3 regions of the Devosia sp. LjRoot16 genome follow, and region 2 is predicted to be linked to each of the others. Evidence: predicted binding sites of a transcription regulator. Region 2 holds the regulator's gene; each other region holds the start of a gene.

Region 1 (9,705 bases), 2.0 Mb from region 2:
TGAAGAAGGCGTAGCAGAAGCCGAGATAGAGCACCGTGACGACGAGCCCGATCAGCAGCGCCCAGCGCTGCCACCACGGCTTGTGCAGCACGGCGGCATGGGTAGCTTTCAGCCGGGCGCGGTCGCCCGCGTCCATTGTGAGCCCGTTCGACATCACGCTGCTCCCCGTCCGAATTCGAAGGCCTGGTTGCCGACCAGCCGGCGCCGCAGCCAGCCCGAGAACTGATCAACGGCGATGATGGTGACCAGCAGCAGGATGATGATGGCGTAGGTCTTGGCGGCATGGTTGTTGCCGATCGACAGGCGGAACGCCTCGCCGATGCCGCCGCCGCCCACCGCGCCGATAATGGTCGAGGCGCGCACGTTGATCTCGGTGCGCAGCAATGTATAGGAGACGAAATTCGGCAGCACCTGCGGCAGCATGCCGAAACGCACCCGCTCGAGCCAGGTGGCGCCGACCGCCCGCAGCCCCTCATCGGGCTTCATGTCGGCATTCTCGACCACTTCGAAGAACAGCTTTCCGAGCGCCCCTATGGTATGGAGCGACACCGCGAAGATCGCCGCGATCGGCCCGATCGAGAGGATGGCGGTGAGCAGGCCCGCAATGACGATCTCGGGGAAGGCGCGGAGAATTTCCATGATCCGCCGCACCACGAAGCGCACAGCGCCGGCGCCGACGAGGTTGGTGGCGGCAAAAAAGCAGAGGCAAAACGCCAGGCCACCGCCGATGATGGTCGAGACGATCGCGATGTTCACCGTGACCATCAGCTCGTAGATGAAATGCGGCACATACAGCGTGTCGGTGAAATACATCCGCTGCGAGGTGAAATCATACTTCATCGAGCCGTCGGCATAGGGCGAAGGCTGGTCGAACATCGCCCGGAAAATTTCCAGCGGATCGTTCGGTACGAAGCTGCGGAGAAAATCTAACAGGTAGGGCAGCCGCTCGAAGAACTTGCCCGAGTTCGCCGCGTTGGCGAAGTTGAGCGACAGGGCCAGCACGATGGCAAACACCACCAGTGCGATGATGGAATAGACGCGCCGGGTGCGGATCTGCTGGCGATAGTGACCGTAGACTGTCCGGGTCGCGTCGCTGATGCCGCCGGCTGGATCGTGCGCGATATGCGCCATGCCCTGCTCCTGATGTCGAAACGGCGGCACCTCTGGGGTACCGCCGTTTCCATTCATTGGGTGTTGGATCAGTCGCCGATCACGGACTTACGGGCGGCTACGATGGTGTCGTAGAAGGCCGGCTCGACTTCGACATAGGCGGTGTTTTCGCCGCCGGTGAAGCCCTGGAAGCAGGCGAGGTCCTTGGCCGGCAGCTCGAGGAAGAACGCCTGGATCTTGGCCTTGAGATCTTCCGGCAGCTTGTTGGAGACCATCAGCGGGCCGTTCGGGATCTGCGGCGAACGCCACAGCTCGACGATATCGTCGGTGTCGAGGATGCCCTTCTCGACCATGGTGTGGAGGTTACCGGTGGTGTAGCCCTCGGCCCATTCGCCGACGCCCGAACCGAAGGTGGTGCCGGCATCCCAGGTGCCGTCGAGCACGCCGAGAACCAGGTTCTCATGGCCGCCGCCGAAGCCGGTCTCGCCGAAGAACTCGGCCACCGGACCGCCGATATCGGCCGGCAGCGAGACGTTCGGCACGAGGTAGCCCGAGGTCGAATCCGGGTCGGCGAAGCCGAGCTTCTTGCCCTTGAGGTCGGCGAGCTTGGTGTAGCCCTTGTCCTTGCGGGCAACCAGCAGTGAGTAGTAGCCGGTCGAGCCGTCGGCGCCGGCAGTGGTCAGGATCGGATCGACTGCGGCCGGGTCCTGCAGCACGATGGCGGCATAGGACGAAGCGCCCATCGAGGCGATGTCGATGGTGCCGCCGAGCAGGCCCTGGATCACCCCGTTATAGTCGGGCGACGGGAAGATCTGCACTTCCGGCACGCCGGTCGCGACCTTCAGGCCCTCGGCGACGCATTCGGTCTTGCGGATCTGGTCGGCTTCGTTCTCGGAACCATCGAGACCGATGCGGAGGACCGAGACATCCTGCGCGAACGCAGTGCTGGTCATGGTGAGGGCGATGCTCGCCATCAGGACGTTACGGATCGCGGACATGGAAGTCTCCTTTGGTGACGCGATTGGCTTTCCGCCACCTGTCGCGCCGCGCAAGCAGGCGGCTGACCGGCAGGAGCGGAAACTCTGAAATCTCAGTTAGGCAGGCCGGCCGAAGCGAGCGGGGCCTCGAGGGCGCCCGCCGGCAACTCGGCGTGCTTCTTCTTTTTCCTCTTGGGGACGATGGCCTCGAGGCTGGTCGAGGTCATTTCCTCCGAGAAGGCTTCTTCGAGGCCATCGGCGCCATAGAGCTCACGCGCCACCTCGGTGGTCAGTTGCTCGGGCGTGCCATCGAACACCACGCGGCCGGCCGACATGCCGATGATCCGCTCGCAATAGGCGCGGGCGGTATCGAGGGTGTGGAGGTTGGTGATCACCGTGATCCCCTGCTCTTCATTGATCGCCTGCAGCGAGTCCATGACGATCTTGGCGTTGCGCGGATCGAGCGAGGCGATCGGCTCGTCGGCGAGGATCACCTTGGGCTCCTGCATCAGGGCGCGGGCAATGGCGACGCGCTGCTGCTGGCCACCCGACAACGTCTGCGCCCACTGGCTGGCGGTCTGGGCGATATCGAGCCGCTCCAGCGCCCTGAGCGCCAGCAGTTGCTCTTCCTCGGAGAAGATCTGGAGGAGGCTCATGATGGTGTTGCGGCGGTTGAGCCGGCCGAGCATCACGTTGGTGATGACGTCGAGGCGCGGCACCAGGTTGAACTGCTGGAAAATCATGGCGCAGTCGCGCTGCCAGTCACGCAACGACTGCCCGCGCAGCGACGAAACTTCGAGGCCGCCGAACTCGACGCTGCCTTCGCTGACATCGATCAGCCGGTTGATCATCCTGAGCAGGGTGGATTTGCCGGCGCCGGAACGACCGATGACGCCGACCATCTGACCGGCGGGGATTTCGAGGTTGACGTTGTCGACCGCCACCTTGGCGCCGAAGCGACGTGTAACCTTGGAAATCTTCAGCATGCGCACAAACCCCGTCCAATCGACGGGGCCAACTCGTAAGGCGGCTACACGAAGCGTGCGTGAAGGTTGGGTGACGTCTTGATGACAGTGGAAAAGCGCCTGTCGCAGGGGGCTAACCCCCTCTCTGATCACGCCTTTCCATCACCGGGTCATTGCCGCGAAAGCGGGAACCTCGGTTTGTGGAGCGTCCTGTCGCGCACCAGAACAGAGATTCCCGCTTTCGCGGCAATGACCGGTGTGTGGGGTACGAGCAGTTTACTCGTACTTTTCGAGGAAGGCTTCGATCTCCAGCGCACGGAAATCCGGCAGCGCCTGATGCAGCTTGTCGTGGCTCCAGTCCCACCAGCCCAGTGCCAGAAGGCGATCGGCGATCGGGCCGGGGAAGCGCTGGCGGATCGGCTTGGCCGGCACGCCGACGGCAATGGCGAAGTTGGCGACGTCCTTGGTCACCACCGCGTTCGAGCCAATGATTGCCCCATGCCCGACCTTGACGCCCGGCATGATCACCGCGCCGTGGCCGATCCAGGTGTCATGGCCGATCTCGATGCCGTTCTCGGCCCGCCACTCGAAGAACGCCGCGTCATCGGCTTCGCCCTCAAAGTACCAGCTCGAGCGGTAGGTGAAGTGATGCAGCGAGGCGCGCTGCATCGGGTGCTTGCTGGCATAGATGCGCACATTGGCCGCGATGTTGGCGAACTTGCCGATCTCGGCATAGGCGATCTGCGTGCCCTCGACGCAGTAGGAGTAGTCCCCCAGGCTCGAGCGGTTGACGTGGCAGTGTGCGCCGACCTCGGTGTACTTGCCGAGGACGGACTCCTTGACCCGGGCGGTCGGATCGATGACAGGCGCCTCCGAGAGCTTCATGCGGCTTTCCTTGCGGCGAACAGGGTGACGTCGACGATGCGGTCGGCAACCTGAGCACGGACCTCTTCGTCATGGAAAATGCCGAGCAGCGCCACACCGGCTCGCTTCTTTTCGGCAATCATCTCCACCACCACGGCGCGGTTGGTGGCATCGAGCGAGGCCGTCGGCTCGTCCAGCAGCAGCACGGGATGCGGGGTGATGAAGCCACGGGCGATGTTCACCCGCTGCTGTTCGCCACCCGAGAAGGTCGCCGGCGGCAACGACCACAGCCGCTCGGGCAGGTTGAGCCGCGCCAGCAGTTCGCGCGCCCTCGCCGTGGCCTCATCCCGGGAGACGCCACGGCTCACCAGTGGTTCCGCCACCACATCGACCGTGGTCACCCGCGGCACGGTGCGGAGGAACTGGCTGACATAGCCGATGGTGTCGCGGCGCAGGTCGAGCACGGTACGCGGGCTCGCCGTGGCGAGATCGACAGGCTGGCCGTGATGGAGCAGCGCGATCGACCCGGCATCGACGCCGTAATTGCCATAGACCATCTTGAGCAGGCTCGATTTACCCGCCCCCGAGGGCCCGCCAAGCACCACGCACTCGCCGGCATTGACGGTGAACCCGACACCGGAGACCACCGGCAGCACGATGCCGTCGCGCAGGTGCATGGTGAAGGACTTTGCGACGTCTGAGACTGAAAGCAGGGCGGTCATTTGTTAGACTCCGGTGCGTGGGGCCACCCCCACCCTTGATCCCTCCCCACAAGGGGGAGGGAGACGACTGCACTATCAACGCCCCCGATGAAGCGGCCCCTGCGCCTCCCTCCCCCTTGTGGGGAGGGAATGAGGGTGGGGGTGGCCGCGCGCTCCGGCGTCACGGTCACACCTGCAAAATCGACGACACGAGCAGCTGCGTATACGGCTCGCGCGGGTCGTCCAGCACCCGGTCGGTGAGGCCCTGCTCGATCACGTGGCCGTCCTTCATCACCATCATGCGGTGCGACAACAGCCGCGCCACCGCCAGGTCATGCGTGACGATGATGGCCGAGAGCCCCAGATCGGCGACGAGGCCGCGGATCAGGTCGAGCAGGCGCGCCTGCACCGAGACGTCGAGCCCGCCGGTCGGCTCGTCCATGAAGACCAGACGCGGATGGGTAACGAGGTTGCGGGCGATCTGCAGCCGCTGCCGCATGCCGCCGGAAAAGGCGCGCGGTTCGTCATCGACCCGGTCCTCGGCGATCTCGACGCGACCGAGCCATTCGATGGCCGTCGAGCGGATCCGGCCATAGTGCCGGTCCCCAACCGCCATCATCCGCTCGCCGACATTGGCGCCAGCCGACACGGTCATCCGCAGCCCATCCGCCGGGTTCTGGTGCACGAAACCCCAGTCGGTGCGCATCAGGAAGCGCCGCTCGGCCTCGCTGAGGTCGTAGAGATTGCGCCACACCTCGTCACGCATCCGGTACTCGGCAAGGCCGGAGGTCGGCTCCAGCCGGGTCGAGAGACAGTTGAGCAGCGTCGTCTTGCCCGAGCCGGATTCCCCGACAATGGCCAGCACTTCGCCCGGCCACAGCTCGAACGACACATCGGCGCAGCCCATCCGGCTGCCGTAGAACTTGCTGAGCCGGTCGACCCGAAGCAGCGGCTCGCTGGCTGAGACTCTGGTGTTCATTCTGCTGCCTCCAGGGCGTGGCCGGCGAGCTTGCCGCGGTGGCCGTGCTCGCGGCGATCCTCGCAATTGTCGGTGTCGGAGCAGACGAACATGTGCCCGCCCTTGTCATCGAGGATGACCTCGTCGAGATAGACCCCGGTGGCGCCGCACAGCGCGCACGGCTCCTCGAAATGCTGGATCTCGAACGGATGATCCTCGAAATCGAGGCTCACCACTTCGGTATAGGGCGGTACTGCGTAGATGCGCTTCTCGCGCCCGGCGCCGAACAGCTGCAGCGCTTCCGACATGTGCATTTTGGGGTTGTCGAACTTCGGCGTCGGCGAAGGGTCCATCACGTAGCGGCCCTCGACCTTCACCGGATAGGCGTAGGTCGTGGCGATGCGGCCATGCTTGGCGATATCCTCATAGAGCTTCACATGCATCAGCCCGTATTCCTCGAGCGCATGCATCTTCCGCGTTTCGGTCTCGCGCGGCTCGAGGAAGCGCAATGGCTCGGGGATCGGCACCTGGTAGACCAGCACCTGCCCCTCGGTGAGCTTGGCTTCCGGGATACGGTGGCGGGTCTGGATGATCGTCGCCTCTTCGGTATGGGTGGTCACCTCCACCTGAGCGACCTTGGCGAAGAAGGCACGGATCGACACCGCATTGGTGGTGTCGTCGGCACCCTGGTCGATGACCTTCAGCACGTCATTGGGCCCAATGATCGAGGCGGTAACCTGCACCCCGCCAGTGCCCCAGCCATACGGCATCGGCATCTCGCGGCTGGCGAACGGCACCTGGTAACCCGGCACCGCGATGGCTTTGAGAATAGCCCGGCGGATCATCCGCTTGGTCTGCTCGTCGAGATAGGCGAAGTTGTATTTGGCGATATTCATTCTGCCGCCTCCGCGGGTGACGTGTCTTCGATGCTTCCGGGCACCTCCCCCCTTGCGGGGGAGGCTGGGAGGGGGGGAGCCACACGCTCGGAGCCTGGGGCTCCCCCCTCCCCAACCCTCGCCGCGAGGGGGAGGGTGCCGGCCGGTGCGTGAACATCGTGCTCGGCGCGCATCTCGCGCAGCAGCCCGAGCTCGCCCTGAAAATCGACATAGTGCGGCAGCTTCAGGTGCTCGACGAAACCGGTCGATTGCACGTTGTCGGAGTGCGAGATGACGAATTCCTCGTCCTGTGCCGGATGGTTCACGTCCTCGCCGAGCTCGGCGGCGCGCAGCGAGCGATCGACCAGCGACATCGCCATGGCTTTGCGTTCGGCCTGACCGAACACCAGCCCGTAACCGCGGGTGAACTGCGGCGGCACCTTGGCATTGCCCTTGAACTTGTTGACCATCTGGCACTCGGTGACCCGGATACGCCCGAGGTTCACCGCGAAGCCGAGCTCCGGAATATCGAGCTCCACCTCGACCTCGCCGATGCGGATCTCGCCGACGAACGGATGCGAGCGGCCATAGCCGCGCTGCGTCGAGTAGCCGAGCGCCAAGAGGAACCCTTCGTCACCGCGGGCCAGCGCCTGCAGGCGCCGATCACGGTTCAGCGGGAACTCCAGCGGTTCGCGGGTGAGATCGCCGATCTCCTCCTGCACTTCGGACACGTCGGGCTCGATCAGCCCCTGGTGATCGAGCAGGTCAGTGACCCGCGGCGCCGGCTCGTCTGCGCTGGCGCGCGCCATGGCTTCATCGACCGCAGCGCCCTCGGCAATGCTGGGGTCGAGCAGGCGGTGCGTATAGTCGAAGGTCGGTCCGAGTAGTTGGCCACCCGGCAGATCCTTGAACGTCGCCGAAACGCGGCGCTCGATCTTCATCGCCGCAGTGTCGATCGGCTTCGAATAGCCGAAACGCGGCAGCGTGGTGCGATAGGCGCGCACCAGGAAGATCGCCTCGATCAGGTCGCCGCGCGACTGAATGATGGCCAGCGCCGCCAGCTCGCGGTCATAGAGCGAACCCTCGCCCATGGCGCGATCGACCGCGAGGCCGAGCTGTTCGATGATCTGGTCGAGGCGCAGCGCCGGCACCGAGCGATCGCCGCGACGGCGATCGGCGAGCAGCCGGTGAGCATTGGCAATGGCGGCCTCACCGCCTTTGACGGCAACATACATGGCTCAAGCCTCCGAAATACGGGTGGTGCGCGGCAGGCCGACCACCGTGCCAGAACGAACCAGCAGCAAATCGACGCCGCGGGGGAAGCGGGTGCGGTTCTCCGCCCACTGCTCGATGAAATCGCCGCCGGGCAGCGGCAGCTCGGTGCTGAACTGGTCCTTGATCCCCGGCCCTTTGAGGGTCACGGCTCGGGTCCCGGCGCCGACAGCGAGGACGACCGTGGTCGAGCGATCCGGGTACTCGTCAGTCCCCTGCCCAAAGCGATCGAGCGCCGGCAGCAGTGCCACGTCGCTCACCAGCGCGAACGCCGCCGCGCCGATATCTGAGGTCAGCGGCGCGCCGCAGTGGAAGGCCAGCCAGGCCACCACTGCCTCATTGGCGGCGAGTACCGGGTCGAGCCACACCAGCGTATCGTGGTCGCACAGCGTCAGCGCCACGGCGCCAAGCTCCGGCGTCAACGGCGCCGGCGGCAGCGCATCGGACGCGATCGACTGCACCGAGCCCGGACGGGCCAGCGCCTCCATCACGGCGCGGAACACGCTCTGCGCCCCCAGCACCAGGTCGGCGAAGCCGCCTTCGATTGTCGTATCCATCAATCGTCTCCCCGGACCATGGTGAAGAAGTCGACCTTGGTGGCCGCCGTCTCGTCGCGGAGTTTTGCATCCGCGGCCGCCTGCTCTTCGCGCAGCGGCCGCAGCACCAGCGTCTCCACCGCTTCGGCGTCGCGCTGCAGCAGCGCATCGAACAGCGCCGACTGCACCGCCTTGTCGCCGTCGCGACCGAGGCAATAGGCGTGCCCGACCTCGCCGGTTTCGAGCCGCACCGTGGCGCGGGTGACCGTCGCTTCGCCGAGGTTAAAGGCGTTGCCGCCACCGCCGGCGCGGCCGCGCACCATCACCAGCCCGGTCTCCGGGCCGCGCACCTTGTGGTAATCAGGCTTGTCGGACCAGGCGGCCCAGAGTTCGCCGAGCCGCTTCGGCGTGGCGTGGCTCAACACCGCCATCGCCTCCTGCCGGGGGTTATTTGCAGGCGCCTGTTGCATTGGCTCTTGCTCCAACTTGTATAGTAAAATAGACAAGTGATGTCGTTTCGCCCCGCTATAGGCCGACCGTGTGAAGATGCAATGACAATCTTGAGCCGTACCGAAATCGCCCCGGCCGGAGGCGTCGCCCTGTGGCGCCAGATCGCCGACGCCATCCGCCTCGACATTATCGGCGGCAAACTCGAAAGCGGCGACAAGCTGGCCGGCGAGCTGAGTCTGGCCGAGCGTTTCGGCGTCAACCGCCACACCGTCCGCCGTGCCCTCGCCGTGCTGGAAGAGGAAGGCGTGCTGCGCGCCGAGCACGGCCGCGGCACCTTCGTCGCCGAGGCCCGCCGCCTCAGCTACCCGATCGGCCGCCGCACCCGCTTCTCCGAAGGCCTTGCCGGGCAGGTGCGCCAACGCAGCAGCCAGTTGCTGTCATCGAAGATCGAGCGGGCCACGGCACGCCTCGCCGAGGCATTGGCGGTGCAAGTCGGAACGCGATTGATCCGGCAGGAAACGGTCTCCTTCGCCGACGGCCGCCCGCTGGCCCGCGCCAGCGGCTGGTTCCCCGAGACCCGCTTCGCCGGGTTCGATACCGCCTATGTCGAAACCGGCTCGGTCACCGCCGCGCTGAGGCGCTATGGCATCGAGGACTATTCGCGCGGTTCGACCCGCATCTCGGCGCGGCACGCCACCACGGAGGAAGCACAAGCGCTGAAGCTCGCCCCGGGTGCGGTGGTGCTGGTGTCGGACGCCGTAGACCTCGACGCCGAGGGCGTCCCGATCCACGCCATGCTGACGCGCTTTCCGGCGGACCGGATGGAGCTGGTGGTTTAGGGACGGGCTGACTGATAGAGACGGCCCCCTCCCATCCTCCCCCATGAAGGGGGAGGTGCCCCGCCGGTTCACGGGGCACGATCGAAGACAGAGCCTCGACTCTTCACCTCCCCCTTCATGGGGGAGGCCGGGAGGGGGCCGTCTCCATCAGTCGGGAC
Region 2 (9,705 bases):
CCGATCGTCGGCGGCCTGGTCCTCACGCTGATGACCCTGCCCACCATCATCATCGCCACCCGCGCCGCGCTGCGCTCGGTGCCGCCCTCGATCCGTTCGGCTGCGCTGGGCATCGGTGCCTCGAAGATGCAGATGGTGTTCGATCACGTGCTGCCGCTCGCCACCCCGGGCATCCTTACTGGCACCATTATCGGCCTCGCCCGTGCCCTGGGTGAAACCGCGCCGCTGCTGCTCATCGGCATGGTGGCCTTCGTCGCCGACCGCCCGACGACGCCGCTCGATCCGGCGACCGCTTTGCCCGTGCAGATCTACATGTGGGCCAACGAGGCCGAGCGCGCCTTCGTCGAGCGCACCTCGGGCGCCATCATCGTGCTGCTGCTGTTCCTCGCCCTGATGAACCTCGCCGCCATTCTCCTCCGCCGCCGCTTCGAGCGCCGCTGGTAACCCCTGACCTGGATGACCGACATGTCCCTCGAATCTGCTGCGACCCTTGCCGCTCCCGTCTCGCGTCCTAACGCCCTGCCGAAGATGACCGGCGAGAATGTCGGGGTGTTCTATGGAGCCAAACAGGCGCTGTTCGACGTCAACCTGAAGATCGAACAGTTCAACGTCACCTCGCTGATCGGCCCTTCGGGCTGCGGCAAGTCGACATTTCTCCGTTCGCTCAACCGCATGAACGACACCATCGACGGCTGCCGCGTCACCGGCAAGATCAACCTCGACGAGGACGATATCTACGACCCGTCGATCGACGTGGTGGAACTGCGTGCCCGCGTCGGCATGGTGTTCCAGAAGCCCAATCCGTTCCCCAAGTCGATCTACGAGAACGTCGCCTACGGCCCCAAGATCCACGGCATTGCCCGCAACAAGGCCGACCTCGATGAGATCGTGCACTCCTCGCTGCGCCGCGCTGGCCTGTGGAACGAAGTGAAGGACCGCCTGCAGGAGCCGGGCACCGGCCTTTCCGGTGGTCAGCAGCAGCGCCTCTGCATCGCTCGCGCCATCGCCACCAAGCCCGAAGTGCTGCTGATGGACGAGCCCTGCTCGGCGCTCGATCCGATCGCCACCGCCGTCATCGAGGAACTGATCGACGAACTGCGTGAGAACTTCACCATCGTCATCGTCACCCACTCCATGCAGCAGGCCGCCCGCGTCAGCCAGAAGACCGCGTTCTTCCACCTCGGTAAGCTCATCGAGGAAGGCAAGACCGAGGACATCTTCACCAATCCCAAGAACAAGCAGACGCAGGACTACATTACCGGCCGTATCGGCTGACCCGAGAGGAACTCGAGAATGGCATCGCTCAACGAGCACATCGTTTCCTCTTACGAGGACGAACTCACCAACCTCAACAAGGCAATTTCCGAGATGGGTGGCATGGTCGAACAGGCCATCACCGAGTCGGCTGTCGCCTTGCTCAAGCTCGATCACAAGCAGGCCCAGGACGTGCGCCTGTTCGACAAGAAGATCGACGAGATGCAGCAGCGCATCAATGACGCGGCGGTGTCGATCATTGCGCGCCGCCAGCCGATGGCGGCGGACCTGCGCATGGTGGTGACCTCGATCCAGGTCGCCAATGACCTCGAGCGCACCGGTGATATGGCCAAGCAGTTGGCCAAGCGCGCCATGCAGATCGAGTCCCTCGGTCTCGCGCCAAAATTCTACAATGGCGTCAAGCACATGAAGGAACTGGTGGCGCGGCAGCTGAAGAGTGCCATCGATGCCTACCTCAACCGCGACTCTGCTGCGGCCGTCGAGGTCTGCAGCCGCGATGACGAAGTCGACGCGATGTACAACTCGCTGTTCCGCGAACTCCTCACCTATATGATGGAAGATCCGCGCAACATCACGCAGTGCACGCACCTGCTGTTCTGCACCAAGAGCCTCGAGCGCGTCGGCGACCATGCGACCAACATCGCCGAAGCTGCCTATTACCTCGAAACCGGTCGCCACCTCGGCGCCGAGGAACAGCAGCGCCAGCCGCGCTAAGTCCCTTCGCCGTCTCATTGCGACGGCGAAGGTCTAAGCCTTTGATTTACAGAGCTTTCAGGTCCGTAGCTTTCCTGAAAGCGCTCTAGGGGTGATCCGATGTCAGCCACCATCCTGATCGTCGAAGACGAAGCCGATCTGGCCGTCCTGCTGCGCTACAACCTCGAAGCCGAAGGCTTCCGGGTCGCCACTGCCGCCTCGGGCGACGAGGCGGTGGAGCGCATCCGTGACGGCGTTCCGGATCTGATCCTGCTCGACTGGATGTTGCCGGGCCTTTCCGGCATCGAACTCTGCCGCCGCTGGCGCTCACGCGAGGAAACCGCGCGCACCCCGATCATCATGATCACCGCCCGCGGCGAGGAAGAAGAACGCGTCCGCGGCCTTGCCACCGGCGCCGACGATTATGTGGTGAAGCCGTTCTCGATCCCCGAGCTGCTGGCCCGCATCAACGCGCTGCTCCGCCGTTCGAGCCCGCAGCTCGTCACCGCGGTGCTGAAGGCCGGCGACCTCGAGCTCGATCGCACCAGCCACCGCGTCCGGCGCGGCGGCCGCGAGGTGCATCTCGGCCCCACCGAATACCGCCTGCTCGAATACCTGATGCGCCACCCCGGCCGCGTCTACTCCCGCGAGCAGCTGCTCGATGGCGTATGGGGCAACGACGTCTATGTCGACGAGCGCACCGTCGACGTGCATGTCGGGCGCCTGCGCAAGGCGATCAACCGCCACCGCGACGCCGACCCGATCCGCACCGTCCGCGGCGCCGGCTATGCGTTTGACGAGCGGTTTGCGGCGGTCAGCTGAACGCCACATCAAGGGTGGGGGTGCCCCACGCTCTGATGTGGAGCCCCCTAAATCACCCGCTCCGCGCAGATCCGATAACTGTCCGCCCACGGCCGCAGCCGCTCGAACGTCGCGCTGGCCGCCAGCACATCGGCATCGGCATAACGCCGGCCGATGATCTGCATGCCGACCGGCAGCCCATCCACCAGTCCGGCCGGGATCGACGCAGCCGGATGCCCGGTGAAGTTGAGCGGGTAGGTGAGGCACCAGCCGATCCCCTGGTCGACCGCCTCGCCGTTCACCTCGCGCGGCCCGTGCGTATTGCCACCAACCTCGTTCTTCACCGGCAGCGCGGCAACCGTCGGGGTGATCACCAGGTCATAGGTGGCGAACGCGGCCTGGAACGCGTCGTAAATCTCCGACCGCATGGCCTGGTCGCGTCGGAGGTCGGCTGCCGTCATCGTCTGCCCGTAGCTTTCGATCCAGTGCAGGTACTCCGGCGGGAAGTCGCCGCGGTGGTCCGCCAGAAGGTCGAGCCCGCCCGCCTTTACCGCCTCCAGTGTCCCCATGTTCAATGGCATCATCAGCCGCAGCCAGAGCTCGCTCAGTTCGCGCTGCGAATAGCGGATGCCGAGCTTGATCTCTTCGACGTGCGCGCCGGCTTCGCTGAACGCCGCGACGGCCCGCTGTACCGTTTCCGCCACCCGCGGATCGACCGGGAACACATCGAGGTTGGGGCTGTAGCCGATCCGGAAACCCTTGATCGATTGCTTCAGCGCACCGAGATAGTCGACCGTCTCGCTAAGGCTCAGCGGGTCGCGCGGATCGTACCCGCCGAGCACACTCATCGCCAGCGCCGCATCTTCCACCGTGCGGGTGATCGGCCCCTCGAACACATAGGGCAGGTCGCCGGCAAAGGCGTTGGGTCGCATCACCACCGGCACGCGCCCGAAAGCCGGCTTGTAACCATAGACTCCGCACCAGGCTGCCGGGATGCGGATCGAGCCGCCGGCATCGGTGCCCTCGGCGATCGACACCAAGCCGTCGGCGACGATCGCCGCGCTGCCGCCCGATGAACCGCCCGGGTTGCGTGTGGTATCGAACGGGTTATTGGTCGCCCCGAACAGGTAGTTGTCGGTCACCCCGCGCAACCCCATCACCGGGGCATTGGTCTTGCCCACGAGGATTGCGCCGCCCTTTTCGATCCGCTCGGCGAACGGGCAGTGGAACTGCGCGATATTGTCCTTGAGCGCCCGCACCCCGCCGAAGGTCGTCGGCCAGCCGGGCTTGAAATCGAACAGGTCCTTGATCGCTGCGGGTACCCCGTGCAGCGGCGGCAACGTCGCACCGCTCATCACCGCCGCCTCGGCTGTTTTCGCCTCGCGCCGCGCATCGTCGAAGCCGAGATAGATCAGCGCATTGAGGCTCGGGTTGCGCGCCTCGATCCGGCTGATGGTCGCCTCCATGAGCTCGACCGGCGACACTTCGCGCTGGCGAATCCGCCGCGCCAGTTCGGTGGCGCTCAGATAGGAAAAGTCGCTTGTCGGCATGTTTGCCCCCCGCTTGTTGTTGAGGGGGATACTCGACAGGAAGCGCGCCCCGCACAATGCACCGTTCGACGGGGCAGCGGGCGCCTACCATACCAATTCCCGCTTGCCTTAACCCGCTGCTTTTGTTCAGGTCTCCCGCCGGTCAGCGGCGAGGGAAGCGGACTATGAAGACAGCATTGGTCGTATGGGGCGGGCTCGAGCTGCACGAGCCCGAAAAAGGCGCGCATATCGTGCGCGAAATCCTCGAGGGCGAGGGTTTTGAGGTCGATGTCACCGGCGACTACACGGCGCTCGGTGGCGAAAGTGTCGGCTCCTACGACCTGATCGTGCCGCAGATCACCGGCGGCGAGCTCGACCGCGAGAACTCCATCCGCTTCTGCGCCGCCGTCGAAGCCGGGACCGGCCTTGCTGCTTTCCACCACGGCCTCGCCACCAGCTTCCAGGGCAATGCACGGATCCGCTTTCTCGGCGGCTGCACCTTCGCCACCCACCCGGGCGATATCATCAGCTACCAGGTCGACCCCAAGGTGACGGACGACCCGATCATGGCGGGCATCAAGAGCTTCGAGCACACCTCGGAGCAGTACTACATGCATGTCGACCCCACCGTTGAGGTGCTCGCCACCACCACTTTCTCGGGCGAGCACGCCTTCTGGAAGAAGGGCGCCGAGATGCCGGTAGTCTACAAGTCCGCTTATGGCCGCGGTCGCGTCTTTTACACGGCGCTCGGCCACAAGCCGGCCGAGCTAGACAAGCCCGAGATCAAGACCATCCTGCACCGGGGGCTGCTATGGGCGGCCCGCTGATCCCCTCCCGTCCGGTCGGCGCGACCGGCCTCGAGATCAGCCGCATCGGCTTCGGCGGCGCGCCGCTCGGCGACCTCCGGCGGGCACCGACCGATGCCGGGGCCCGCGAAGTGCTTGAGGCCGCCTGGGATGCCGGTATCCGCTATTTCGACACCGCCCCGTTCTACGGCGCCGGCCTGTCGGAGCGTCGGATTGGCGATTTCCTGCGCGATAAGCCGCGGGATAGCTATGTGCTTTCGACCAAGGTCGGCCGGTTGCTGGTCCCCGACCGCGCCTTTTCGATGGAGCGTCACGGCGATCCACGCGCCCTGCCGTTCCGGCCGAAGTTCGATTTCACCTATGACGGGGTGATGCGGAGCTACGACAACTCGCTGCAGCGGCTGGGGCTCGAGAGCATCGACATCCTGTTCCTCCACGATATCGGCGCCTTCAGCCAGCGCGAGCGCCATGCCGAGACCATGAAGCAGGCACTCGAAGGCGGCGGTATCCGTGCGCTCGAAGAGCTGCGGGCCTCGGGGGCGGTGCAGGCCATCGGGGCGGGGGTCAACGAGTGGCAGATCATCGATGAGCTGATGAACCATGCCCGCTTCGATATCTTCCTGCTCGCCAATCGCTACACCCTGCTCGACCAGCAGGTGATCGACACCCTGCTGCCGCGGGTGAAGCGCGAAGGCGTGGCGATTGTCGACGGCGCCCCGCTCAACAGCGGTATCCTCGCCACGGGTCCGGTTCCCAACGCGATTTATGACTATGCGCAGGCGAGCCCCGAGATGATCGAGAAGACCCGCCGCATCGAGGAGTTGTGCAGCAAGCACGGCACCACGCTGATCCGCGCTGCCCTCAACTTCCCGCTCGGCCATGAGGCGATCACCGCCATCATCCCCGGCTTCTCCAATGTTGCCGAGTTCAACGACAATCTCGCCGGCTACCGCAAGCCCATTCCCGACGCGCTCTGGGCCGAGCTCCGCGAGGCGGGCCTGCTGCATCCGAAAGCGCCTGGCCCCGTTACCCCGGTCCTGGCGTAAGATAGGCTTCAACGTCCAACCCCCGGAGGCCCCATGGGCGAACGCATCAAACTCACCGCTGCCGATGGCTTCGTCCTCAACGCCTACCGCGCCGCCCCGGAAGGCAAGCCGCGTGGCGGCGTGGTGCTGATCCAGGAGGTCTGGGGCCTCAGCAACTGGATCCGCAGTGTTGCCGACCGCTGGGCCCGCCACGGCTACCTCACCATCGCTCCGGCGATGTTCGACCGCGCCGAGTATGGCTTCGAGAGCGAGAACTATGGCGCCGACCACTTTCCGCTGGTCGGCGAGCTGATGAAGAAGTTCTCGATGGATAGTGCCATGACCGACATCGAAGCCGCCATCGCGGCCGCTTCCGAAGCCGGCAAGGTGGGCATCACCGGCTACTGCTTCGGCGGCCGCGTCAGCTGGATCGCCGCCAGCAAGCTTGAGGGCCTCAGCGCTGCTTCCGGCTACTATGGCGGTGGCGTGCCGAACTATATCGAGCTGACACCCAAGGTGCCGATCGAGATGCATTACGGCGACAAGGACCAGGGCATCCCGCTCGAGCAGGTCGAGCAGTTGAAGGCCCGCCACCCCGAAGCCGACATCTACGTCTACAGCGGTGACCACGGCTTCTGTAACAGCGACCGGCCGGAAAAGTTCGACGAAGCCTCGTGCACCAAGGCCTCGGTGCGCTCGCTGGAGTTCTTCCATAAGCACCTCTGACCTCGCCCGTCACCTCGCCTATCTCAAGGAGGCAGCGGCCGACGCCAAGAAGGCCATGCTGTCGCGCCGGAAGGCGATGCTCGCGGCCCATCTCGTCGATGCCTACGCCGACCGGGTCTTCAGCTCCCGCGCCGAGCCGGCGGCCGATGTGCTGGAATTTCGCTCCGGCTTGGCCGGCGCCCACCCGGCGCTCGCCACCATCTTCGAGGTGGTCGCCGGCCGCGCCCAGCTCGTCACCGAAGCCGTCGAAGTGCCGCTTGTCGACTACGGCAAGCTCGGCGTCGAGGATTTCATGGTCAGCCTCTACAACGGCCACACCGTGCAGCGCCTGCGGATCATTGGTCCGGATGGCAGCCGGCAGGACGTGCATGAGGTGCTCGCGGCGGCGGTGGCCTACCTTGGAGGTGAGGGGGCAGCGCGCTAGTTCGAGGGGGTGGCACCACCCCCTCCGAGCTTCGCTAGTTCGCTTGCGCTCACAAGCTGCGCTTGCCTCCCCCATCGAGGGGGAGGTGGGGGCCGGTGTGTGGATTGGATCGTGCCTCACACACTGAACGGCACCTCCCCCTTGATGGGGGAGGATGGGAGGGGGTGGGGCGGCAGGCGGGGTGGGGCGGTTGAGGTTCCAGACTGGCTCGACTACTGCTTCATCGCCTCCAGCAGCTCCAGCAGTTTCTGCGTCGTCTGCCAGCTGCGGATGGTCATCGATTTATAGAGCGGGGACTCCATGATCTTGCTGAGCCGGCTCTTGGTCCGCTCGGCGCTGAGCCGCTGCGAGTAGATCATGCCCTCGCCGGGCCACACCTGGTCGACGCCATCGCGCGGCTTGAACAGAGCAAAGGCCTCGTCGCGGTCGATGTCCATCAGGAACACCGCATCGCTGTGATATTTGTCGGGCGTGTCGCCGAACCCTTTGGGGCGTTTGTCGACAATCGCCTTTATCTGGTCGTGGCTGAGCACCAGCACTTTGACCAGCTCGTCATCCAGCTTGAACGCCGAGGTCAGCCCGTCCTCGATCTTTCGGGCGATGCTCGAGGCCGTGAGTTGCGAGCGGAACATGGCGTTGCCTGAGGCGATGTAGGTCGAGACATCCTCGAGCCCGATCTCCTCCAGCAGTTTCTTCAACCCCGCCATCGGCACCTTGTTCTTGCCGCCGACATTGATGCCGCGCAGCAGCGCCAGGTACGTCGTTGTCGCCATGCTGTCCTCCCGCTTCGCTCAGACGCTACAAACGACAAAGGCCGGGATTGCTCCCGGCCTTTTGGTGAAACCTCAAGCGATGCTCAGCGCTTCTTCTTGTCGATCTGGTGGTAGGCCCGGCGCGAGTGGAACTCGCAGTAAGGCTTGCCCTCGTTCGAGTGCTGGCCGCAGAAGTAGAAGTCCGGGGTCAGCGGATCGCCGATCGGCCACTTACAGGTGTGTTCGCTGAGCTGCAGCAGGGTCAGCCGCTGTTCCACCGGAATGAAGAGTTCGGCCGCCTGCGGCGCCATCTCCATCTCGACCGCGAATTCCTCTTCCATCTTCAGCGCCGTCGCGCCGTGAATGGCACCGCCACCGCCGCCGCCCCCGACATTCATCGAGTTGCGGGTCTTCATCACCGTGCCCAGCCCGCTCGAACGCGAGGTGCTGGCAGGCGACGAGACGCGACGGGCAGCCGGGCGCGGTGCGCTGCGCACCCGCGGGGTCGACGTCGCCGGTTTGGCACGGCCCGAGAGCTTCAGCCGATGCACCTTGCCGATCACCGCATTACGGGTAACGCCTTCGCCCAATACGCCCGCGATCTGACTGGCGCTCAGCCCCTCAAGCCAAAGTTTCTTGAGCAGCTCGACGCGTTCTTCAGTCCAGCCCATCAACTATCCGCTCCTAAACCGCCATTCAGGACTCTGACAGACTCCTCAGCCGTGCCGTTGCCTCAGCAACAGCCCGATACGCTACGCATCGTAGGTCTGATGGGTCCGCCACACGAGATATCGTGTCCCAATGCCTTGATACTACACGGGTCGCGGAATCCGGTGCAAGAGTCGCCGCCGTTTTACACGGGGAAAAAGCGTCTGCAATTTGGCCGTCGTCGGAAGCCGCTTCAAATCAGGCACTTGAGGGTGGCAAGCCCCGTTTCCGTTGACTTAAGTACTCCACAAAGGCATATGGAGAGCCTGCAACGCGCCGCATTTTCGCAGCGCGTTTTTGGTTTTTGTGGGGCTTTTGCAACAGTCCCGGCAAAGTCCCTGAGCCTGCCCATGAAAGGGGTGCGAAGATGTCTGCGCTGTACGGTACGTATGCCCGGTCCGACCTCGCTTTTGAGCGGGGCGAGGGCGTGCGATTGTTCGCGCAGGACGGCACGCCCTACCTCGATTTCCACGCCGGCGTGGCGGTCAATGCGCTGGGCCACGGCGACCCGCACATGGTGGCGGCGCTGAAGGCGGCGGCCGAGAAGGTCTGGCACACGGCCAACACCTTCACCATTCCCGAGCAGGAGCGGCTCGGCCAGCGGCTGGTCGAGAACACCTTCGCCGACGCGTGCTTCTTCACCAACTCGGGTACCGAGGCGGTGGAGTGCGCGGTCAAGACCGCCCGGCGCTATTTCTGGGCCAAGGGTGAGACGGACCGCTACGAGATCATCGCCTTCACCGGCTCCTTCCATGGCCGCACCATGGGCATGATCGCCGCCTCCGGCAACGAGCACTATCTCGAAGGTTTTGGCCCGGCGCTTGAAGGCTTCAAGCATCTGGCGCCCGGCGACCTGAAGGCCGTCGAGGCCGCGATTACTCCCAAAACCTGCGCCATCCTTATCGAACCGGTACAGGGCGAGGGCGGCGTCACCGCCATGACCGCCGAGTACATGCGGGGCCTGCG
Region 3 (9,705 bases), on a different contig from region 2:
CAGAAGGCGCCGTTTATGCGGTTCGGCCTGACAAGGCACAAGGGCGGGGAGCACACGAATGGTTCGGTACGAAAGCAAATGGCTTCCGCATTCGTCGCTGCCCGTCCGAGATTTGTCCTCTGCTTCTTTTAGGGTCACATTGTGGCGGCGATCCTCAGCAAAACGTTGACCGCTAAGCGGCGAAATCGGGATTCAACCTTGCTGTTGCAAAAACGTCACGAACGATACAGCGGGCGTTCAGGATGGCGGCAAGGCGGGCATCGTAGCTACGGCCACCCCCACCCTTGATCCCTCCCCACAAGGGGGAGGGAGGCGATAGCTGCACCGTCTCAGCTCTTGCGTCTCCCTCCCCTTGTGGGGAGGGATCAAGGGTGGAGGTGCCCCGCGCACTGGCGTTAGCTGTGAGGAGTACGTTCCCCCCCAAAACCAAGCGGGGCCGGCCCTTTCGGACCGGCCCCTGAGCCCCGCAAGCAGGAGGCTGTCTGGTTACTGGATGGTGCCAACCGACCAGAAGAAGGTCTCGCCCGAGGAGTCGGCGACCCCGTCATTGTCGGTGATGACATAGCCGGTGCCGTCGGCGCCGATGGCGAAGCTCTCGACCTTGTCGACGACATAGCCGTTGTTGGACGCGAGGTCGGGAATGAAGTCGCGGACTTCCTCCTTGGTGACCACCGGCAACTCGCCACCGATTTCAGCGCCGACGAGAGCCGAGACCGGCACGCGGTAGAGCTTCTTCAGCGCCGCCTTGAGCGCGATCTGGTTGTCGCGCTCGACGATGTAGACGTAGTCGCCGTGTGCGGTGATTTCGGAGAGGCCGTTCCAGGCGCCTTCAGCCGCGGCTTCGAGCGGATAGCGGACCGCCGACCAGGTCTTCTCCTTGGTGTCGTAGCCCAAGAGCTTCACCTGCCCCGCCGGATCATCCTTCCACTCGCGCTGGATCGCCACCCACAGGGTGTCTCCAACCTTGGTGACGCCCTCGGCGCCGTAGCGGATCTCATTGGGCAGCAGCGCCTCGGGGAACGCCACCTCCTCGGTGATCTTGCCATCGGCATCGACGCGATAGAGCGCATGCGGCGTCAGGCGGTCGCTGCGGCCTTCCGAGGCCACCCAGAAGCCGCCTTCGCCATCGAGCGTGATGCCCTCGAGATCCAGCTTCTGTGCCGCGTCGCCACCACGGGTGATGACGGTCTTCTTGACGATCCTGGCCGGCTTGGCAGTGGCGTCGATTTCGTAGATCGCCGGCTGCGCCGAAAGCACGCTGTCGCTGACGGCGTAGAGGATCCCCGGCTTTTCGGCATCGCCCACGGCGCCCGAGATGGCGGCCCAGCCGATCGGGTGGCCGTCCGCGTCGAGGTCGGAGATCAGCTGCGGATAGGCGGCTTCGCCTTCGGTGCGCTCGTAGAGCATGACGTGCGAACCGGCGAGCCCATCTTCACGCAGGTCGACCTCGTTGGCCGTAGCCAGGAGGTTACGCGAGGGGATGGCAACGAGGCCCTCAGGGGAAATGCCGGACGGCAGCGACTGCAGATACTCGGGCTCGGCGCCCGTATCCTTGTAGACGGCCACGAGCGAGGAACGTTCCTGGGCGACGAAGAACAGCTTGTCCTCGCCGAACGTCGCGGCCTCGAGGCCCTCGGGCTCGACGCCCTTCTTGTTGCGTGCGTCGGGATAGTGGCCGATGCGGACCGCTTCGAGTTCCATCGACGGGCCGCTCTCATAGGCGACGCTGCCATCCTTGTTGAAGATGGTGAAGCTGCGCGAGCCGCCGTTCCAATCGCCTTCGTTGGCAACGACCAGGCGGTTGTCGTCGAGCCACTTCACCGCGTCGGGCTCACGGGCCACGTCTTCCAGCTTGCCGGTGAACTTGAGCGCGCCGTCCTTCTTGGTATCGATGCCTTCGAGGCTGACGGCGCCGGCCGAGAAGTGCGACTTCACCGCCCCGGTCTTGCCGTCGATGATGACGATCTCGTTGTTTTCCTGCAGCGTCACCGCGACTTCATCGAGACCGTTGATCGAGACGAACTCGGCCTCGGCATCTTCCGGCGCGATGCCGGCAAGGCCGGCCAGCTCGACCTTGGCGAGGCTTTCCGGATCGAGCGCCCCACCGGTGAGCGAGAGGAGCACGAGGTAGCCCGACGGCAGCTGCGGGATGGCGCCGTCGTTGATCTCTTCATCGCGCTCGTTCTCGATCGCGATGGCGATCAGCGTGCCGGCGGCGTTGTGGGTGATCGAGTCCGGCTGGCCGCCGAGATCGACGCTCGCCTCGATCGCCTTGCTGGCGAGGTCGACGACCACCAGCTTGCCCGACGGGTTGACCTTGCTCTCCGACGTGTTGACCGCGGCATAGACCTTGTTGCCGATGATGGTGACCGAGGTCGGCTCGCCCTCGAGCGACAGGAAGCCGGCGGCCTTCGGGGCCTTGGCGTCGGTGATGTCGATGAAGCCGATGCCGCCGGCCGGGCTGTCGGAATAGACCAGCGTCAGGCCGTCTTCCGAGGCAGTGATGATTTCGGACGAGGTCGCCTTGGCTTCGGGGTTGTTCAGTTCGACCGGGAAGCTGGCGATCCGGTTGAATACCGGCGCGGCATAGGCCGAGGTGGCGAGAAGGCCGGCGGTGAGGCCGAGGAGAATGGATTTGAACTGCATTGCTGGCGCCCCTGAAAATCGAGGGCTTCGGCTTAGGCACGCCGCGCAACGGCGACATGACAATGGGGTGACAGATCTGTGACAGGCCCCGCCGCATATACATCGGGCCCTGTACTGCCTATATCTAGCGATGAGAACGAAACAGGATTCGTCGTTTCCCCTGATGGCAGCAGAACCGCAGCGCCTCGACCGCCCGCAGGCGGGCTCGATCACCAGCCAGTTTGGCCGGGGAGCGGCGGCGCCCGACTACCTGAAGGGCCTCAACGAGGAGCAGCGCGACGCGGTGCTGACCACCGAGGGCCCGCTGCTGGTGCTCGCCGGCGCCGGCACCGGCAAGACCCGGGTGCTGACCACCCGCATCGCCCACATCCTCAATTCCAAAAAGGCCTGGCCGTCCGAGATCCTGTCGGTAACCTTCACCAACAAGGCCGCCCGCGAGATGAAGGAGCGCATCGGCGCCTTGGTCGGCGCGGGTGTCGAAGGCATGCCGTGGCTCGGCACTTTCCACTCGATCGGCGCGCGGCTCTTGCGCCGGCACGCCGAACTGGTCGGGCTGCGCTCGGATTTCACCATTCTCGATACCGACGACCAGATCCGGCTGATCAAGCAGCTGCTGGAAGCCGCCAACATCGACGAAAAGCGCTGGCCGGCCCGCCAGTTCGCCGGGATGATGGACAACTGGAAGAACCGCGGCCAGTTGCCCGGCGACGTATCGATGGCCGACCGCTCGGCCTTCGCCAACGGCCGGATCCCCGAACTCTACCAGCAGTACCAGGATCGACTGAAGACGCTGAACGCCACCGATTTCGGTGACCTGCTGCTGCTCTGCATCAAGCTGTTCCGCGAGAACCCGGATGTGCTCGCCGACTACCACCGGAAGTTCAAGTACATCCTCGTCGACGAGTACCAGGATTCGAACGTCGCCCAGTACCTATGGCTGCGCCTCTTGGCGCAGGGCAAGCCGGCGTCGGAGGCCAACCTTTGCGTCGTCGGTGACGACGACCAGTCGATCTATGGCTGGCGCGGCGCCGAGGTCGACAACATCCTGCGCTTCGAGAAGGATTTTCCGGGCGCCAAGGTAATCCGGCTCGAGCGCAACTACCGCTCGACCTCCAACATCCTGAAGGCCGCCTCGCACCTCATCGCCAACAATGAGAGCCGGCTGGGCAAGACCCTGCAGACCGATGTCGGCGAGCCGGGCGAGCTGGTGATGGTCACCTCGGTATGGGACTCCGACGAGGAGGCCCGGCAGGTCGGGGAAGAAATCGAGCAGTTCCAGCGCCAGGGCGACGCGTTGAACTCGATGGCCATCCTGGTGCGGGCTTCGCACCAGATGCGCGCCTTCGAAGAGCGCTTCATCACGCTCGGCCTCAACTACCGCGTCATCGGCGGCCCGCGCTTTTATGAGCGCAAGGAAATCCGCGACGCGCTGGCCTATCTGCGGCTGGTGTCTAATCCCAACGACGACCTCGCCTTCGAGCGCATCGTCAATACGCCGAAGCGCGGGCTGGGCGATTCCACCCTGCAGATTCTCTACGACGCGGCGCGCCGCCAGGGCACTTCGCTGACCACCGCGGTGCGCACGCTCGTAGAGACTGAGGAGCTGAAGCCCAAGCAGCGCACCACACTGCGCCAGCTGATGGATCAGTTCGACGATTGGGCGCAGCGGGCGCAAGCCGTGCCCCCGGAAGACGCCGTCGAGACCGAAGAGCTGGCGCCCGGCATCGTCCGCCGCCACACCTCGCATGCCGATCTCGCCCGCCAGGTGCTCGACGAGTCGGGCTACACCGAGATGTGGCAGAACGACAAATCCGCCGAGGCCGAGGGCCGGCTGGAAAACCTGAAGGAACTGGTCAACTCGATGGAGGAGTTCGACTCGCTCGGCGGCTTCCTCGAGCACGTCTCGCTGGTGATGGACCGCGATACCGGCGAAGCCGACGACGCCGTGTCGATCATGACGCTCCACTCCGCCAAGGGTCTGGAGTTCGAAACCGTGTTCCTCCCCGGCTGGGAGGAAGGCCTGTTCCCCAGCCAGCGCACCCTCGACGAGAGCGGCCGCGCCGGGCTCGAGGAGGAGCGCCGGCTCGCCTATGTCGGCCTGACCCGGGCCCGTAAGCGCCTGCGCGTCTCCGTGGCGCAGAACCGGCTGACGCATGGCCTCTGGCAATCGGCGATCCCGTCGCGCTTCCTCGACGAACTGCCGGCGGCGGCGGTCGAGGTGAAGGACACCGGCTCGGCCTATGGCGGCTACGGCTATGGCGGCCGCACGGCGGGCGGGCGCTTCGATACTCGCGACCCGTTCGATTCGCTTTACGAGACCCCGGGCTGGCAGCGCGCCCGCGCCCAGGCCTCGTCCCGCAAATCAGCTGGCCCGGTGACCATCGATGGCGACCTCGTCGCCCGCTCGGTCGATGACGGCCGCGGCTCGAAATACGATGTCGGCGAGCGCGTCTTCCATCTGAAGTTCGGCTATGGCCGGATCGAGCAGATCGAAGGCAACAAGCTGACCATCGAGTTCGAGAAGGCCGGCCGCAAGAAAGTGCTCGAAAGCTTCGTACAGAAGCCGTGAGCACCGGGCACGCGGCCTACAGCTATCGGCACGATAAAGGCGTCGTCGCGTTCGCGGACGATCATCCGGTGATGATCTACGATGGTTATTGCGGGCTCTGTTCCAGCGCCGTGCAGTTCGTACTCCGCCATGATCACAACAGGGCGTTTCGCTTCATCGCCGCCCAGAGCGAGCTGGGCACCTCGATCTACCGGCACTATGGCCTCGACCCGCAAAACTACGAGACCTTCATCGTCTTGGCCGACGGCCTGCCGCGGTTCGCATCCGATGCGGTGATCGAGATCGGGCGTCGGCTTGGCCTGCCGTGGTCGACGGGCGCGGCAGCCGGCGCCCTGCCCCGCTCCGTTCGCGATGGCCTCTATTTCTGGATCGCCCGCCACCGCATGAAGCTCTTCGGCCGGCGCGATACCTGCCACCTGCCGGCGCCCGACGAGCGCGACCGCTTCCTTGCCTAGCCGTTGGAGCAGAAGGCGGCTAAGCAGATGGTGAGTTTCGCTGCAGGGGGCGTAGGCGATGCCGTGGGCTGGACCAATGAAAACCAAGACCTTGAGCGGCCTCAGGACGATCATCATCGTCGTCGCCGCTGTCGTGATCGTCGGTCTCATCTGGGCGGCGGTCAGCCTCTTCACCTCCATGGACCAGCAGGTCGGCCAGTCCCGCGCGGCGGCTGACAAGGTTGTGGCTTCGCTATCGGCAGACTGGGGCCGCGCGACATTCGACCCGCTGGCGACCACCGAGTTCGTCACCGCCCATGCCAAGGGGCAGTACGACAGCACCCGCTACCTGCAGGTCCTCGGCGCGATGCAGTCCACTCGGGCCTGCGTGATGGAGGGCATGCAGATCGAGAACTGGAGCGGCTGGAGCCGCTGGAAGTGTCCGGCCGTGTTCGCGAGCGGCGAGGCGAGCCTGGTCATCACCCTGACGCTCAGCAGCGGCCAGTGGCGGCTATCGGACTTCGCAGTGCAGATCTGAACCGCTTGTAGCTGGAGCGCTTCACAGACGTGGCTGGTCGGCAGGCGCTGTTCGAGCTGACCCACTGCGACCACCCCACCCACGATGTCATCCCAGCGAAAGCTGGGACCCATTTCGCGGCCCGCGCCAGCTGCTGGTTGGGTCCCAGCTTTCGCTGGGATGACACCGGTGAGTCGGGCTAGGTGGAGCCCACCACTGGCCGGCATAGCCCAAGCGCGAGAGCCTAGCCTTCGATCATCGGCGCATGGGCCCCTTCGACGCCCGCACGGGCGAGCCGGTCGAGCGTGGCGACGAGCAGCGTCGTATCCGGGCAGATGATCAGGCGAGTCATCTTGCCCCAACGGATGTGGACGGCATGGATCCCCTGATTGGTGGTCACCACGCCGTCGGTGCCGGAGTTGCGCTCCCGCCACTCGACCACCGCGAGGGTATTCCATGGCGTGCAGCTGACAGTGATGCGATCGATATCGAAGTGGATGTCGGGCAACAGCCGATAGAGCCGCGCGTACCAGCTGCTGGTCTGGCCGAGCGTCGTGCGGCGTCCGCCGAGTGCGCTCGCGCCGAGGAAGATGTGCTCGAAGCGCGGCGCGAAGCCATCGAGAACGGGCTGCGCATCGCCACGATTGACGGCGTCGAACAGCCCGGCGACAACCCGTCGAACGATTGCATGGTACATCGGCGCTCTCCTGTCTGCCGATGATATGGTGTTGCCGTTGGCGGCCGCTAGGGCTTCACCAGTCCGCCGAAATAGTCGAGTGCGTAGGCCTCGACGCCGCCGACCTCGATCGCCTCTCGTCCGTGAAAATGCGCTGCGTCGCCGGTCGAAGTGTCGCGATAGATGCCGTGCGGACCGCTCCACTCGAAACCACCGAGGAAGCGGCCTTCGGCGTACATTGCCGAGAGCGCCGCCTTGATCGTCGCACCGGCGCGGCTGGCGTCGATCAGCTCCGGCCGCAGGATGTAGCCATAATAGTTCATCGCCCACACCGGCTCATCGCGTAACCACACGGCTTCCTGTCCGAGGAAGTCGGTGCCGCCGAAATAGCTGTCACGATAGGACCAGTCGCCAGCGGCAAAGGTGAGGTCGTGCGCACCAGTGCGGCTTGCCGCGGCCTTCACGCCGTCGCCGACATAAGTCTGGCGCTTGGCCAGCACGATGAAGCGATCGAGCGCGACGATGTCCATTTCCGGCTCCTTATTGCGGCGGGCTGACTTCGCTCGCCCGCTTCCGCTCGAGGCCCAGCTTGTGCTCGCGGTAGATGATGAACAGACCCGAGCTGACGACGATCGCGCCTCCCACCAGCATCTCGATGCTCGGGACATCGTGGAAGATCACGTAGCCGATCAAAACCGAGAGGATCAGCGAGGCATATTCGAACGGGGCGACCACCGACATGTCGGCGTGGCGATAGGATTCGGTGAGCAGGATCTGCCCGATCCCACCGAAAATGCCTGCGCCGATCAACAGGGCGAACTGCTCGGTTGTCGGCATCACCCAGCCGAATGGCAGGGTGGCGAGGCCGAACACCGACGAGGTCAGCGAGAAGTAGAGCACGATGGTGGCCGAGCGCTCGGTTTCGACGAGCTTGCGGACCAGCACCATCGCCGTTGCGGCGAAACCCGCCGCGACCAGCGCCGAAGCGGCGCCCAGTGTCGCCCCGCTCATATCGTCGATGCCGCCCGAAAACACCGTGAGGCGCGGCCAGATGATGATGATGACACCAACGAGGCCGACGAGCACGGCACTCCAGCGGTAGAGCCGCACCTGTTCATGGTAGAATACGGCGCTGAACACCACGATCAGCAGCGGCGTGGCGTAGCTGATGGTGATCGCTTCGGCGAGCGGCAACTGGGTGAGCGCGAAGAACCCGGTCATCATGCCGCCGGTGCCGACAAGGCCACGCAGCAAATGGCTCAGCGGGTGCTTCGTCGTAAGGCCGACGCCGAGCTCACCCTTCCAGATCAGGTAGGCAATGATCGGCAGGATGGCGAAAAAGGATCGGAAGAACACCAGTTGCCCGGCCGGTATGCCCTCGGAAGCCTTGAGCAGGCTCGACATTCCCAGGAAAACGCAGACCGAGCTCAGCTTGAACGCAATTCCCGTCATGGCGTTCTGACGGAGCATTGGCGGTTGCGGCGACACTGGCAGGACTTTCGAAGACGGGAAGACGGACCGGAAAGGTCCGGCTGCTAGTCTCGCGAGGTTCGCCGCGACGCGCAACCTCCTTGCACGCCGAACTCGGCTGTGGCCGTTCCCGGCGCATCGGATATTAGTCTTAGGTCAGACCAGCGGAGCGGCAATGAACGACGTCGTCGACATGACTGGAGCGGTCGAGACCGTCGTCGAGAGCATCCCCATCATTGCGATGGTGCTCGCCGGCTTCTACGCCCTCGCACTCATCTGCGCAGTGCGCGAGATCAGCGCGTCACGGACCTCGCAGGGTTCGATCGCCTGGCTGGTGTCGCTGGCCTTCCTCCCCTTCCCCACCACGATCATCTACCTGGTGTTCGGCTGGAAGCACTTTGACAGTTACGCCCAGACCCGCATGCAGGTGCGCGCCTCCCGCCTGATCCGCAGCGAGGACCTGGCGGTGATCGACCGCGACGCCGGCGCAAGCTGGCCGGTGCAGCGCCGCGCCGCAGGCATGCCGTTCCTCGCCGGCAACACGGCGGAGCTGCTGGTCGACGGCGATGCGACGTTCGAATCGATCTTCGAGGGCATCGCCGCTGCCAAAACCTACATCCTGGTGCAGTTCTACATTCTGAAGGCCGATGCGCTGGGCCAACGGCTGGCCGCCGCACTGATGGAGCGGGCGCGCGCCGGGGTGGCCGTCTACATGCTCTATGACGATGTCGGCAGCAGCGGCCTCTCCCGCGAGTACAAGGACCGGATGTGGGCCGAGGGCATCAGGATCTTCGGCTTCAATCACCGGCACAAGTTCCTCAGGCTGTTCGGTCCGATGCGGATCAACTACCGCAACCACCGGAAATCCGTGGTGGTGGACGGCAAGGTCGCCTGGACTGGCGGCGCCAATATCGGGGTCGAGTATCTGGGCGAGGACGAGCGCTTCGGCCATTGGCGCGATACGCAGCTGAAGCTCGAAGGTCCGGCCGCCTCGTCGGTGGCGCTGATCTTCCAGGAAGATTGGCTCTGGGCCACCGGCGAAGTGCTCAACCTGCCGCCGCCCGATCCGGTGGACGAGCCGGGGCATGTCTCGGCGCTGGTGATGGCGACCGGTCCCGCCGACAAGCTCGAGGCCTGCGCCATCGCCTTCGCCGACGTGATCGGCCAGGCGCAGCAGCGGCTCTGGATCGTCAGCCCCTATTTCGTGCCCGATACCGACATGCGCACCGCGCTTTATGCGGCGATCCTGCGCGGCGTCGATGTGCGCGTCATGCTGCCGGCCAAGCCCGACCACCTGCTGGTCTGGCTCGCCAGCAACGCCCATGCCGACGCCATGGTGGAACACGATATCGCCATCTACCGCTACCAGAAGGGCTTTCTGCACCAGAAGGTG

Evidence for each region. Region 2 encodes PhoB, which activates phosphate uptake and scavenging genes when phosphate is short. Its sites were predicted from a motif close to TGTCATNNANCTGTCAT; they were not measured.
Region 1: a site for PhoB is predicted at 3,144-3,160, ahead of phnC (phosphonate ABC transporter ATP-binding protein). Genes of this name have one in related genera too.
Region 3: a site for PhoB is predicted at 2,703-2,719, ahead of ACSQ23_RS16510 (esterase-like activity of phytase family protein). Genes of this name have one in related genera too.

The regions. Positions count from the first base shown of each region.
Region 1 covers NZ_CAXUPH020000001.1:2,106,343-2,116,047, reverse strand. The annotation lists gene phnE (phosphonate ABC transporter, permease protein PhnE) at 1-154, opposite strand, end outside; gene phnE (phosphonate ABC transporter, permease protein PhnE) at 154-1,131, opposite strand; gene phnD (phosphonate ABC transporter substrate-binding protein) at 1,200-2,108, opposite strand; gene phnC (phosphonate ABC transporter ATP-binding protein) at 2,201-3,073, opposite strand; gene ACSQ23_RS10060 (acetyltransferase) at 3,329-3,937, opposite strand; gene phnL (phosphonate C-P lyase system protein PhnL) at 3,934-4,638, opposite strand; gene phnK (phosphonate C-P lyase system protein PhnK) at 4,805-5,596, opposite strand; gene ACSQ23_RS10045 (alpha-D-ribose 1-methylphosphonate 5-phosphate C-P-lyase PhnJ) at 5,593-6,471, opposite strand; gene ACSQ23_RS10040 (carbon-phosphorus lyase complex subunit PhnI) at 6,468-7,685, opposite strand; gene phnH (phosphonate C-P lyase system protein PhnH) at 7,689-8,279, opposite strand; gene phnG (phosphonate C-P lyase system protein PhnG) at 8,279-8,728, opposite strand; gene phnF (phosphonate metabolism transcriptional regulator PhnF) at 8,810-9,547, shown strand; gene ACSQ23_RS10020 (Gfo/Idh/MocA family protein) at 9,705-9,705, opposite strand, start outside.
Region 2 covers NZ_CAXUPH020000001.1:123,881-133,585, reverse strand. The annotation lists gene pstA (phosphate ABC transporter permease PstA) at 1-444, shown strand, start outside; gene pstB (phosphate ABC transporter ATP-binding protein PstB) at 466-1,275, shown strand; gene phoU (phosphate signaling complex protein PhoU) at 1,294-1,989, shown strand; gene phoB (phosphate regulon transcriptional regulator PhoB) at 2,089-2,790, shown strand; gene ACSQ23_RS00630 (amidase) at 2,838-4,319, opposite strand; gene ACSQ23_RS00625 (ThuA domain-containing protein) at 4,484-5,125, shown strand; gene ACSQ23_RS00620 (aldo/keto reductase) at 5,110-6,150, shown strand; gene ACSQ23_RS00615 (dienelactone hydrolase family protein) at 6,184-6,855, shown strand; gene ACSQ23_RS00610 (hypothetical protein) at 6,911-7,279, shown strand; gene ACSQ23_RS00605 (DUF1697 domain-containing protein) at 7,492-8,052, opposite strand; gene ACSQ23_RS00600 (GcrA family cell cycle regulator) at 8,136-8,702, opposite strand; gene ACSQ23_RS00595 (aspartate aminotransferase family protein) at 9,107-9,705, shown strand, end outside.
Region 3 covers NZ_CAXUPH020000003.1:426,272-435,976, forward strand. The annotation lists gene ACSQ23_RS16510 (esterase-like activity of phytase family protein) at 487-2,646, opposite strand; gene ACSQ23_RS16515 (ATP-dependent helicase) at 2,810-5,215, shown strand; gene ACSQ23_RS16520 (thiol-disulfide oxidoreductase DCC family protein) at 5,212-5,670, shown strand; gene ACSQ23_RS16525 (hypothetical protein) at 5,747-6,187, shown strand; gene ACSQ23_RS16530 (nuclear transport factor 2 family protein) at 6,411-6,863, opposite strand; gene ACSQ23_RS16535 (DUF5680 domain-containing protein) at 6,911-7,372, opposite strand; gene ACSQ23_RS16540 (DMT family transporter) at 7,383-8,312, opposite strand; gene cls (cardiolipin synthase) at 8,488-9,705, shown strand, end outside.